Regions from separate parts of the Streptomyces sp. NBC_00377 genome, predicted to be linked through region 3. Evidence: riboswitches for the same ligand, from Rfam matches in the RefSeq annotation. Region 3 holds a riboswitch; each other region holds the start of a gene.

The links. Region 3 has a riboswitch for S-adenosylmethionine ahead of thrC (threonine synthase). Riboswitches for the same ligand answer to the same signal wherever they lie in the genome.
Region 1: it holds a riboswitch for S-adenosylmethionine, as region 3 does, so the genes downstream of both, OHS71_RS29755 (aminotransferase class V-fold PLP-dependent enzyme) here and thrC (threonine synthase) in region 3, are expected to answer to the same signal.
Region 2: it holds a riboswitch for S-adenosylmethionine, as region 3 does, so the genes downstream of both, OHS71_RS06130 (amino acid ABC transporter permease) here and thrC (threonine synthase) in region 3, are expected to answer to the same signal.

Annotation. Positions count from the first base shown of each region.
Region 1 covers NZ_CP107958.1:6,711,312-6,714,578, reverse strand. Annotated here, with positions in the region: gene OHS71_RS29765 (rhomboid family intramembrane serine protease) at 1-305, shown strand, start outside; gene OHS71_RS29760 (Lrp/AsnC family transcriptional regulator) at 302-583, shown strand; gene OHS71_RS29755 (aminotransferase class V-fold PLP-dependent enzyme) at 616-1,977, opposite strand; SAM riboswitch class IV at 2,158-2,274, opposite strand; gene trpD (anthranilate phosphoribosyltransferase) at 2,351-3,267, opposite strand, start outside.
Region 2 covers NZ_CP107958.1:1,385,397-1,388,663, reverse strand. Annotated here, with positions in the region: gene OHS71_RS06135 (glutathione S-transferase C-terminal domain-containing protein) at 1-729, shown strand, start outside; SAM riboswitch class IV at 796-915, shown strand; gene OHS71_RS06130 (amino acid ABC transporter permease) at 1,314-2,294, shown strand; gene OHS71_RS06125 (amino acid ABC transporter ATP-binding protein) at 2,291-3,094, shown strand; gene OHS71_RS06120 (transporter substrate-binding domain-containing protein) at 3,180-3,267, shown strand, end outside.
Region 3 covers NZ_CP107958.1:5,049,780-5,053,046, reverse strand. Annotated here, with positions in the region: gene OHS71_RS22735 (MoaD/ThiS family protein) at 129-404, opposite strand; gene thrC (threonine synthase) at 524-1,837, opposite strand; SAM riboswitch class I at 1,856-2,021, opposite strand; gene OHS71_RS22725 (glucosyl-3-phosphoglycerate synthase) at 2,192-3,136, shown strand; gene OHS71_RS22720 (hypothetical protein) at 3,223-3,267, opposite strand, start outside.

The DNA.
Region 1 (3,267 bases), 1.7 Mb from region 3:
GGGCGCGGGTCACCAGTCTCCTGCCGTTCCTGTTCTTCCTGCCGCTGCGGTTCCCCGCGTGGGTCGTGCTGCCCTGCTGGGCGGCCCTGCAATGGGCGGCGGCGGGGCGGGCCGCCCAGGGGCCCGGGGTGGCCTACCTGGCGCACCTGGTGGGCTTCGCGCTGGGACTCGGCTACGCGTGGGCCCGTTTCCGCGACGACGAGGGCCCGCAGGGCCGCCCGGGGAAGGCGGCGGCGAGAAGGGGGCGGGCGACTAGAGTGAGGGCCGCCCCAGCTCCGGCCCCCGAGGGAGAGAACCAGCCGTGATCACCGCGATCGTCCTCATCAAGACCAGCGTGGACCGGATCCCCGAGATCGCGGAGCGGATCGCTTCGCTGGACTCCGTGAGCGAGGTCTTCTCGGTCACCGGGACGTACGACCTCATCGCCATGGTGCGGGTGAAGGAGCACGAGGACCTGGCGGAGGTCATCCCGGGCAGCATCAGCAAGATCCCGGGAGTCGAGGGGACCGACACCCACGTGGCGTTCCGCACGTACTCGCAGCACGACCTGGAGGCGGCGTTCGCGATCGGGCTGGACTCCTGACCCGCTGACCACCGCCTCCCGCGGACCGTCGCTCAGACCGCGGGGACGCAGCGGCCGTCCTCCGTGCGGTACCGCCACTTCGCCCCGTCGCTCACCAGTTCACGGACCGCCGTCACGAAGCGCTCGACGTGCTCGTCCGGGGTTCCCGCGCCGAAGCTCACCCGGATCGCGTTGAGGGACCTCTCGCCGGGCGCCGCCTCGGGGGCGCCGCACTCGCCCTGGGTCTGCGGGTCGCCGCCCAGCAGCGTGCGGACCAGGGGGTGGGCGCAGAAGAGGCCGTCACGGACACCGATGCCGTACTCGGCCGAGAGGGCCGCGGCGAAGTGGGAGCTGTTCCAGCCCTCGACGACGAAGGAGATCACGCCGACCCGCGGGGCGTCGTCGCCGAACAGGGACAGCACCTTCACCTGCGGGACCTCGGCCAGCCCGGCCCGCACCCTCGCGATCAGGCGCTCCTCCCGCGCGACCAGGTTCTCGAAGCCGGCCTCGGTGAGCGCCTTGCAGGCCGAGGCGATCGAGTAGGCGCCGATCACGTTCGGGGAGCCGGCCTCGTGACGGGCGGCGCTCTCGTGCCACTCCACGTCCACCCCGCCGTCCTCGCGCCGCGTGACCTTACGGCTGGCGCCGCCGCCCGCGAGGTACGGGTCGGCCGCGACCAGCCAGTCGGCGCGGCCGGCCAGGACGCCGGCGCCGAAGGGCGCGTACAGCTTGTGTCCGGAGAAGGCGACCCAGTCGACGTCCAGGTCACGGACGGAGACCGGGTGGTGCGGGGCCAGCTGGGCGGCGTCCAGGACGATCCGGGCGCCGTGGGCGTGCGCCGCCGCCGCCAGCTCGCGCACCGGCCACAACTCGCCGGTGACGTTCGAGGCGCCGGTGACGCAGACCAGCGCCGGGCCGTGCGGGTCGCGGGCGGCCAGGGCGCGCTCCAGGGTCTCGACGGCCTGGCGCGGGGTGCGCGGGGCGTCGAGGTAGGTGACCCGGGCGTCCTTCCAGGGCAGCAGCGAGGCGTGGTGCTCGGTCTCGAAGACGAAGACCTGGCAGTCGGCCGGGAGGGCCCGCGCCAGCAGGTTGAGGGAGTCGGTCGTCGAGCGGGTGAAGACCAGCTGGTCGTCCGGACGGCAGTCGAGGAACTCGGTGACCGTGCGGCGGGCGTTCTCGAAGAGGTCCGTGGAGAGCTGGGAGAGGTAGCCGGCGCCGCGGTGGACGCTGCCGTAGTACGGGGCGTAGGCCGCCACGTCGTCCCAGACGCGCTGGAGGGCGGGGGCGCTGGCCGCGTAGTCGAGCGCCGCGTAGGCGACCGTGCCGCCCGTCACCAGCGGCACGGTGACATCCCGGCCGAGAACGGGCAGCTGGGCACAGATCGTACGGGTGGCGGCAGCGGTGGGGACAGACATGGCGAACTCCCGTGAGAGGCAAGGGGGAACCACCGTGCGAGCGGGCATGGCTCGAGCACGGGGGAAGGTGAAAGGGGTGTGCGGAGGCGGGGCTCTACGCCCTATCGCATTCGCTTGCTCACGGAAGGCTCCCTCGAACGACCAGGACCCCTGGCGGTGCTCACTCGAAAGAGTGCGAGGGGTCCGCGCTTGCCGTAGACCTCGCTGCCTACGGCCTGGTCCTCACCCGGGGCACCCCGCCACGGACGGAGGGTTGCCGGACAGTCGGCCGGGGCCTCATGACTGTCACTCATGACCTGGTACAGGAACGTACGTGAGGTGATCGCCGTCCCGCAACCCGTGTCCGGATCGCGGGACGGCGAACTGTGGACCGCTACGCGTTGCTGGCGGCCACCCAGCGCTCCAGGGCCCGCTTGGCCGCGCCCGAGTCGATCGACTCCGTCGCCCTCGCCATACCGGCCCGCAACTGCTCCGCAAGGGTCCCGGTGCCCGGCTCGAGCGCCACCAGCGCCGCCGCCGAGTTCAGCAGCACGGCGTCCCGCACGGGTCCCGTGTCGCCCTCCAGGAGGCGGCGGGCGACCTCCGCGTTGTACGAGGGGTCCCCGCCCCGCAGCGCCTCGACCGGCACCAGGTCGAGGCCGACGTCACGCGGGTCGAAGGTCTCCTCGGCGACCTTGCCGTCGCGCACGACCCACACGTGGGAGGTGGCCGTGGTGGTCAGCTCGTCGAGGCCGTCGTCGCCCCGGAAGACGAGGGAGGAGTTGCCGCGCTCGGCGAAGACGCCCGCGACGACCGGCGCCATGCGCGGGTCGGCGACCCCCACCGCCTGGGCCCGTACCCGGGCCGGGTTGGTCAGCGGGCCGAGCACGTTGAACACCGTGCGGATGCCCAACTGGCCGCGCGCCGCGCCCACGTGACGCAGCGCCGGATGGAACTTGACCGCGAAGCAGAAGGTGATCCCGGCCTCCTGGGCCACCTCGGCCACCCGCTTCGGGGTCAGCTCCAGATTGACGCCGAGCTTCTCCAGGACGTCCGAGGCGCCGGACGCCGAGGACGCTGCCCGGTTGCCGTGCTTGACGACCGTGGCACCGGTGCCGGCCACGACGATCGCCGACATGGTGGAGATGTTGACCGTCTTCGCGCCGTCGCCGCCCGTGCCGACGATGTCGACGGTCGGTCCCGGCACCTCGATGAGGTTGGCGTGCTCGTACATGGCCCGGACGAGACCGTTGATCTCCGCGACGGTCTCGCCCTTGGCCCGCAGCGCCACCACGAACCCGGCGATCTGCG
Region 2 (3,267 bases), 3.7 Mb from region 3:
CTCCTGGGTCTGGACCGGGCCTGCCCGGTCACCTTTCTGCCCGCCGTCCCCGACTGCGCCGACGGAGGCCACTCCGCGCTGCGCCCCCTGTACGACGCCAGCGCGCACCGGTACACAGGGCCCGCCCTCGCGCCGGTCCTCAGCGACGACTGGTCCGGGCGCATCGTCAGCAGCCACGGCCCTGACATCGCCCGCGACCTCGCCCGGCACTTCGGCGGCAGCCGCGCCACCCTGTACCCGGGCGGCGCCGAATCGCAGATCGAGGCCGTCGAGCGGATGTGCGCCCAGGGCATCGAGGAGGCCGCACAGCGGGCCGGAGCGGCCGACACCGGGGAGGAGGAGCGCGCCGCAGCGCTCGACACGCTGCTCACCACGCTCGGCGTGCTGGAACGGGGGATCGGCGCCCACGAACACCTGATCAGTGATCAGATCACGGCAGCCGACGTGGAGTTGTGGGTCGCGCTGGTCCAGCTCGACACCGTGCACCGCCATCACCTCGACGCCGCCGTCGTGCACCGGGTCGCCGACCACCCCGCCCTGTGGGCCTACGCGCGCCGTCTGGCCGCCCACCCGGCCTTCGGCTCCCACCTCGACCTGGACGCCATCTCCCGCCGCCACCAAGCCCGTTGCCAGGGCCTGGAAGCCGCCGGCGCCGCTGTCCAGATCCTGGACTGGGCGACCCACGCGGCGGACGGCACGGCGGTCCGACCGCAGCTCGAACGGCCCTGACCCTGTCCATCCACCGGACCGCCGTTGACATTCGTTCGGGTGACTGTCTTACTTACGGCCCAGAACGGTCATGAGCGTCAGCAACAAGCCCTGGCTTGCTGACCGGCAACCCTCGCTCCGCGGTGGGGTGCCCCAGGTGACGACCGGACCGACGTTTCGGTAATGACGTATCGGTAAGCGCGAGTGCCCCTCGGGGGCCGGAACAGAGATGGTGACGGACATGTACGCAGCACATCGGACGGCGGCCCGCCGCCCCCGGGGCTGCGTACGGCCGTACCTCGACATCCTCGTCGCCAACCGCGCCGTCGATCTCCTGCGTGTGAACAGCGCACTGTGTACCGCACCGGGCCGTGCCCGCTGTCGGGGCTGAACCAACCCCCTCGACCGCGCAGCCCCGCCGCCGCGTTCCTGACGAACACCGCCCGAGCGGTGCGCCGTCGTCCGCCCCACCCCGGTCCTCCGTACGCGTCCGTGCGCCGTGCCCTGTTCGCTGCCGCCGAGCGGTCCCCGCCGCCCCGCCGAAGCGCGCACCGCCGCACACGTCCGCCGTGACCCGGGGTGTCCGACTCCCGCCGGAGCCCTTCATGAGTGAACCCCCAGGCGCCGTGACCCTCGCCGAGGCCGCGCCCGCCGTCGACGTCCCGTCGCCGAAGCTCACCGCCCAGCGGGTCCAGCCGCTGCGCCGGCCGGGCCGCTGGATCGCCACCGCGGTGGTCCTGGTCCTGGTGGCGCAGTTCGCCCACGGGCTGGTCTCCAACCCCTTCTACCAGTGGGACCGCTTCGGCTACTGGTTCCTGCGGCCGGCGATCCTCGACGGACTGCTGATCACCCTCGAAGTGGCCGCCTACAGCGCTGTGCTGGGCCTCCTCGGCGGCATCCTGCTCGCCCTCGCCCGGCTCTCCAGGAGCCCGGTGCTGCGGGCGGTCAGCTGGACCTACGTCTGGGCGCTGCGCTCCATCCCGCTGATCGTGGTGCTGCTGTTCCTCTACAACTTCAGCGCCCTCTACCAGACTTTGAGCGTGGGTGTTCCCTTCGGCCCGGCGTTCTTCCGCTTCGACGAGTCGCGGCTGGCCACCGACATGGTGATCGCCGTCATCGGCCTCAGCCTCAACGAGGCGGCCTACGCCGCGGAAGTGGTCCGCGGCGGCATCCTCTCCGTCGACCAGGGCCAGCACGAGGCGGCCGCCGCGCTCGGTCTGCCCAAGCGCTACCAGTTCTGGAAGATCGTCTTCCCGCAGTCCCTGCGCTCGATCACCCCGAACTACGTCAACCAGCTGATCGGCCTGGTCAAGTCCACCTCGCTGGTGTTCTACGTGTCGCTGCTCGACCTGTTCGGGACCGCGCAGACCATGGGGTCCACCTACCCCGGTGACATCGTGCCGCTGCTGCTGGTCGTCACCGTCTGGTACCTGATCCTGACGAGCCTCGTGTCCGTCGTCCAGTTCTACGTCGAGCGGTACTTCGCCCGGGGCGCCACGCGCTCCCTGCCGCCGACGCCGTTGCAGAAGCTGCGGACCGGCCTCGGTGATCTGCGGGCCCGCATCCGCCGGGAGGCCGCCGTATGACCACCGAGACCGTGCGGAGCGCCGAGCAGGCCGGGGTCGTGCCCGCCGCCGTCGAGGTGCACGACGTGCACAAGTGGTACGGCGCCCACCGGGTCCTGGAGGGGGTGAACCTGACCGTGCGGCCCGGCGAGGTCACCGTCGTCCTCGGCCCGTCCGGCTCCGGGAAGTCCACCCTGCTGCGGGTCATCAACCACCTGGAGAAGCCCGAGATCGGCTACGTCAGCGTCAACGGGGAGCCGATCGGCGTCCGACGGCACCGCGACCGGCTGAGGGAGCTGAGCGAGCGGGCCATCCTGACCCAGCGCAGCCGGATCGGCTTCGTCTTCCAGAACTTCAACCTCTTCCCGCACCTGACCGTGCTGGACAACGTCGCCGCCGCGCCGGTCGCCACCGGCAAACTCGCCAAGCCGCAGGCCCTGGAGCTGGCCCGCGAACTGCTCGGCCGGGTCGGTCTCGCCGACAGGGCCGCCGCCTATCCCAGGCAGTTGTCCGGTGGGCAGCAGCAGCGGGTCGCCATCGCCCGCGCCCTCGCGCTGCGCCCCGGCGTCATCCTCTTCGACGAGCCGACCTCCGCACTCGACCCCGAACTCGTCGGCGAGGTCCTCGCCGTCATCAAGGACCTGGCGACCAGCGGCACCACCCTCGTCATCGTCACCCACGAGGTCGGCTTCGCCCGCGAGGTCGCCGACAAGGTCGTCTTCATCGACGGCGGCAGGATCATCGAGCAGGGTCCGCCCTCCGAGGTCCTCGACCGACCGCAGCACGAGCGGACACGGGACTTCCTCAGCAAGGTGCTCTGACACCGAAGCCCACCACGACTTCCCCCCACGCCCACCCTCTCACCCGGTCACACCAGTCACGTCACACCAGTCACAAAGGACGGCCATGTCTGCCCACTTCACCCGACGCAGCCTGATTCGCGGCATCACCGCGGCGACCGCGGTCGCCACCCTCGCCACCGGGCTCGCCGCCT
Region 3 (3,267 bases):
ACTGAATTGCCCCCTCCGCTTCTATCGCGGAGAGGGCAATTCGATGAACACTCGGTAATCACTGTTACCGACGGTTACTACCGGTGGGTACTACCAGCGGGTACCGACGGGCGCCGAACGGCCGTCCTTCAGCCGCCAGCGACCGCGGGAATGATGGAGATCCCCGCGCCGTCCGGAGTGGCCGTCTCAAGACCCTGCTCGAAGCGCACGTCGTCGTCGTTCACGTACACGTTGACGAACCGGCGCAGCTTGCCCTGGTCGTCCAGGACCCGGGCGGCGATGCCGGTGTGGTTCTTCTCCAGGTCGGAGATGACCTCGCCCAGGGTCGCCCCCTCGGCCTTCACCTCGGCGGCGCCACCCGTGTAGGTGCGAAGGATGGTGGGGATGCGGACGGTAACGCTCATGGCTTTCGACCTCCGGTCGGGCGGAGCGCCCCCTGAGGGGCGCGGGGCTGTCTGGATCGTGCGGCTGCCGCCGCGCGGGGGCGGCCGGCCCCACGCGCCGCAGACGGACAACGAATCTCTCAGCCGAGACCCGCGTCCCGGAACGACTCCAGGGTCGGGCGGATGGTCGCGGTCAGACCGGTGTCGGCCACCGCGTCCAGCGTCTTCAGACCGTCGCCGGTGTTCAGCACGACGGTGATGAGTGTCGGGTCGAGAAGACCGTTCTCGATCAGCTTGCGCGTCACACCCACCGTCACCCCGCCGGCGGTCTCGGCGAAGATGCCCTCGGTCCGCGCCAGCAGCTTGATCGCGTCGACGATCTGCTCGTCGTTCACGTCCTCCACCGCGCCGCCGGTGCGCCGGGCGATGTCGAGGACGTACGGACCGTCCGCCGGGTTGCCGATGGCCAGCGACTTGGCGATGGTGTTCGGCTTCTGCGGGCGCACCACGTCGTGCCCGGCCTTGTAGGCGACGGAGACCGGGGAGCAGCCCTCGGCCTGCGCACCGAAGATCTTGTACGGCCTGTCCTCGACCAGCCCGAGCTTGATCAGCTCCTGGAGGCCCTTGTCGATCTTCGTCAGCTGGGACCCGGAGGCGATCGGCACGACCAGCTGGTCCGGCAGCCGCCAGCCGAGCTGCTCGCAGATCTCGTACGCCAGCGTCTTGGAGCCCTCGGCGTAGTACGGCCGCAGGTTGACGTTGACGAAGCCCCAGCCCTCGCCCGCCGAGTCGCCGATGAGCTCGGAGCAGAAGCGGTTGACGTCGTCGTAGTTGCCCTCGATGCCGACGAGCTCGCCGCCGTAGATCGCGGCCATGACGACCTTGCCCTGCTCCAGGTCGTGCGGGATGAACACGCAGGACCGGAAGCCGGCCCGGGCGGCTGCCGCGCCGACGGCGCCGGCCAGGTTGCCCGTGGAGGAGCAGGACAGCGTGGTGAAGCCGAACGCGCGGGCGGCCTCGATGGCCTGGGCGACGACGCGGTCCTTGAAGGAGTGCGTCGGGTTGCCGGAGTCGTCCTTGACGAACAGCTTGCCGGCCTCGACGCCCAGCTCGCGGGCGAGGTTGTCGGCCTGCACGAGCTTGGTCCAGCCGGGGTTGATGTTGGGCTTGTCGGCCACATCCGCGGGGACGGGCAGCAGCGGCGCGTAGCGCCAGATGTTCGCGGGTCCCGCCTCGATGCGCTTGCGGAGCTCCTCCGTGTCGTAGGAGGAGAAGTCGTACGCGATCTCGAGCGGGCCGAAACACTCCTCGCAGGCGAAGACCGGGCCGAGAGGCACCCGGTGGCCGCACTCGCGGCAGCTCAACGCGGTGGCCGGACCGAGGTCGGCAGCCGAGGTCGTCGTAGAGTCGGTGGTGCTTGCATCAGTCGTGCTTGCAACAGTCTGCGCAGCCATGTGAGGCGAGGCCCTTTCTCCTCATCTTCCTCACGACGCATCTCGCCGTGAGACGGATTTGGCACCTTCCCGAGCCGGGAGCCCCGCGGAGCGACCACGAAGTGAATCAGTGATCGTCACGAGACCGGCTGGAGGGTTGCCGGGGCTTCATCGGGCCGTATCCCTCTGCCCCTCTGGATGAGCGGTATGAAGTTGTGAACGGGGGGCGACCTCGGACATGCGATGGTCATCCGCGTTGTTCAAGACTGTAACCGAAGGCCAGGACAGTTGAGATAGTCGTCCGAACCGCGAGATGGATCACACGGTCACCCTCCGTGCACCCGGTGTGATCACGACAGTGAGGAGCCGCAGACTGTGCTTCAAGAAACCGAGCGCTGGCTGGCCACCCGCTCCTGGTCCCTGACCGACCGTCCGCTGCACGGGATCCTGGCCGCGAAGCGCGCCACCAACCAGTCGGTGTCCGTCGTCCTGCCCGCGCTGAACGAGGAGGAGACGGTCGGTGACATCGTCGCGATCATCCGGCACGACCTCATGCACCAGGTCCCGCTCGTCGACGAGATAGTCGTCGTCGACTCGGGGTCGACCGACCGTACGTCCCAGGTGGCCGCGGCGGCCGGGGCGCGCGTCGTCCACCGGGACGACATCCTGCCGCGCATACCGGCCGTGCCGGGCAAGGGCGAGGTCCTGTGGCGCTCGCTGCTGGCCACCACCGGGGACATCGTCTGTTTCATCGACGCCGACCTGCGGGAGTTCTCCTCCGACTTCGTCTCGGGGATCGTCGGCCCGCTGCTCACCGACCCCGGGGTGAACCTGGTCAAGGCCATGTACGACCGTCCGCTGGGCGGGGCGGCCGGCCAGGGCGGAAGGGTCACCGAGCTGATGGCCCGCCCGCTGCTCAACATGCACTGGCCGCAGCTGGCCGGGTTCGTGCAGCCGCTCGGCGGCGAGTACGCGGCCCGCCGCAGCCTGCTGGAGCAGTTGCCGTTCCCCGTCGGCTACGGAGTGGAGCTGGGCATGCTGGTCGACGCCCTGCACCTGGTGGGCCTGGACGCCCTCGCCCAGGTCGACGTCGGTGTGCGCAAGCACCGCCACCAGGACGGCCAGGCGCTGGGCCGGATGGCGGCGGCCATCTACCGCACCGCCCAGCTCCGGCTGGCCCGCGGACACCTGATCCGCCCGTCCCTCACCCAGTTCGAACGCAGCTCCGACGGCTTCGAGCCGCGCACCTACTCCGTGGACACCGAGGAACGGCCGCCGATGGCGGAGATCGCGGAGTACGCGACCCGGAAGGTGGCCTAGTTGTGCTGTCCACGGAGGCCGGTGACAGCGATCACTGAAGCGTGCTCCTGAACGAGTGAAGGCCTTGCGGATCCTCGGGCGGCGAGTCAGCCGGGGTGGCCGTCCGACCAGCGCCAGACGCCGGCGGCGTC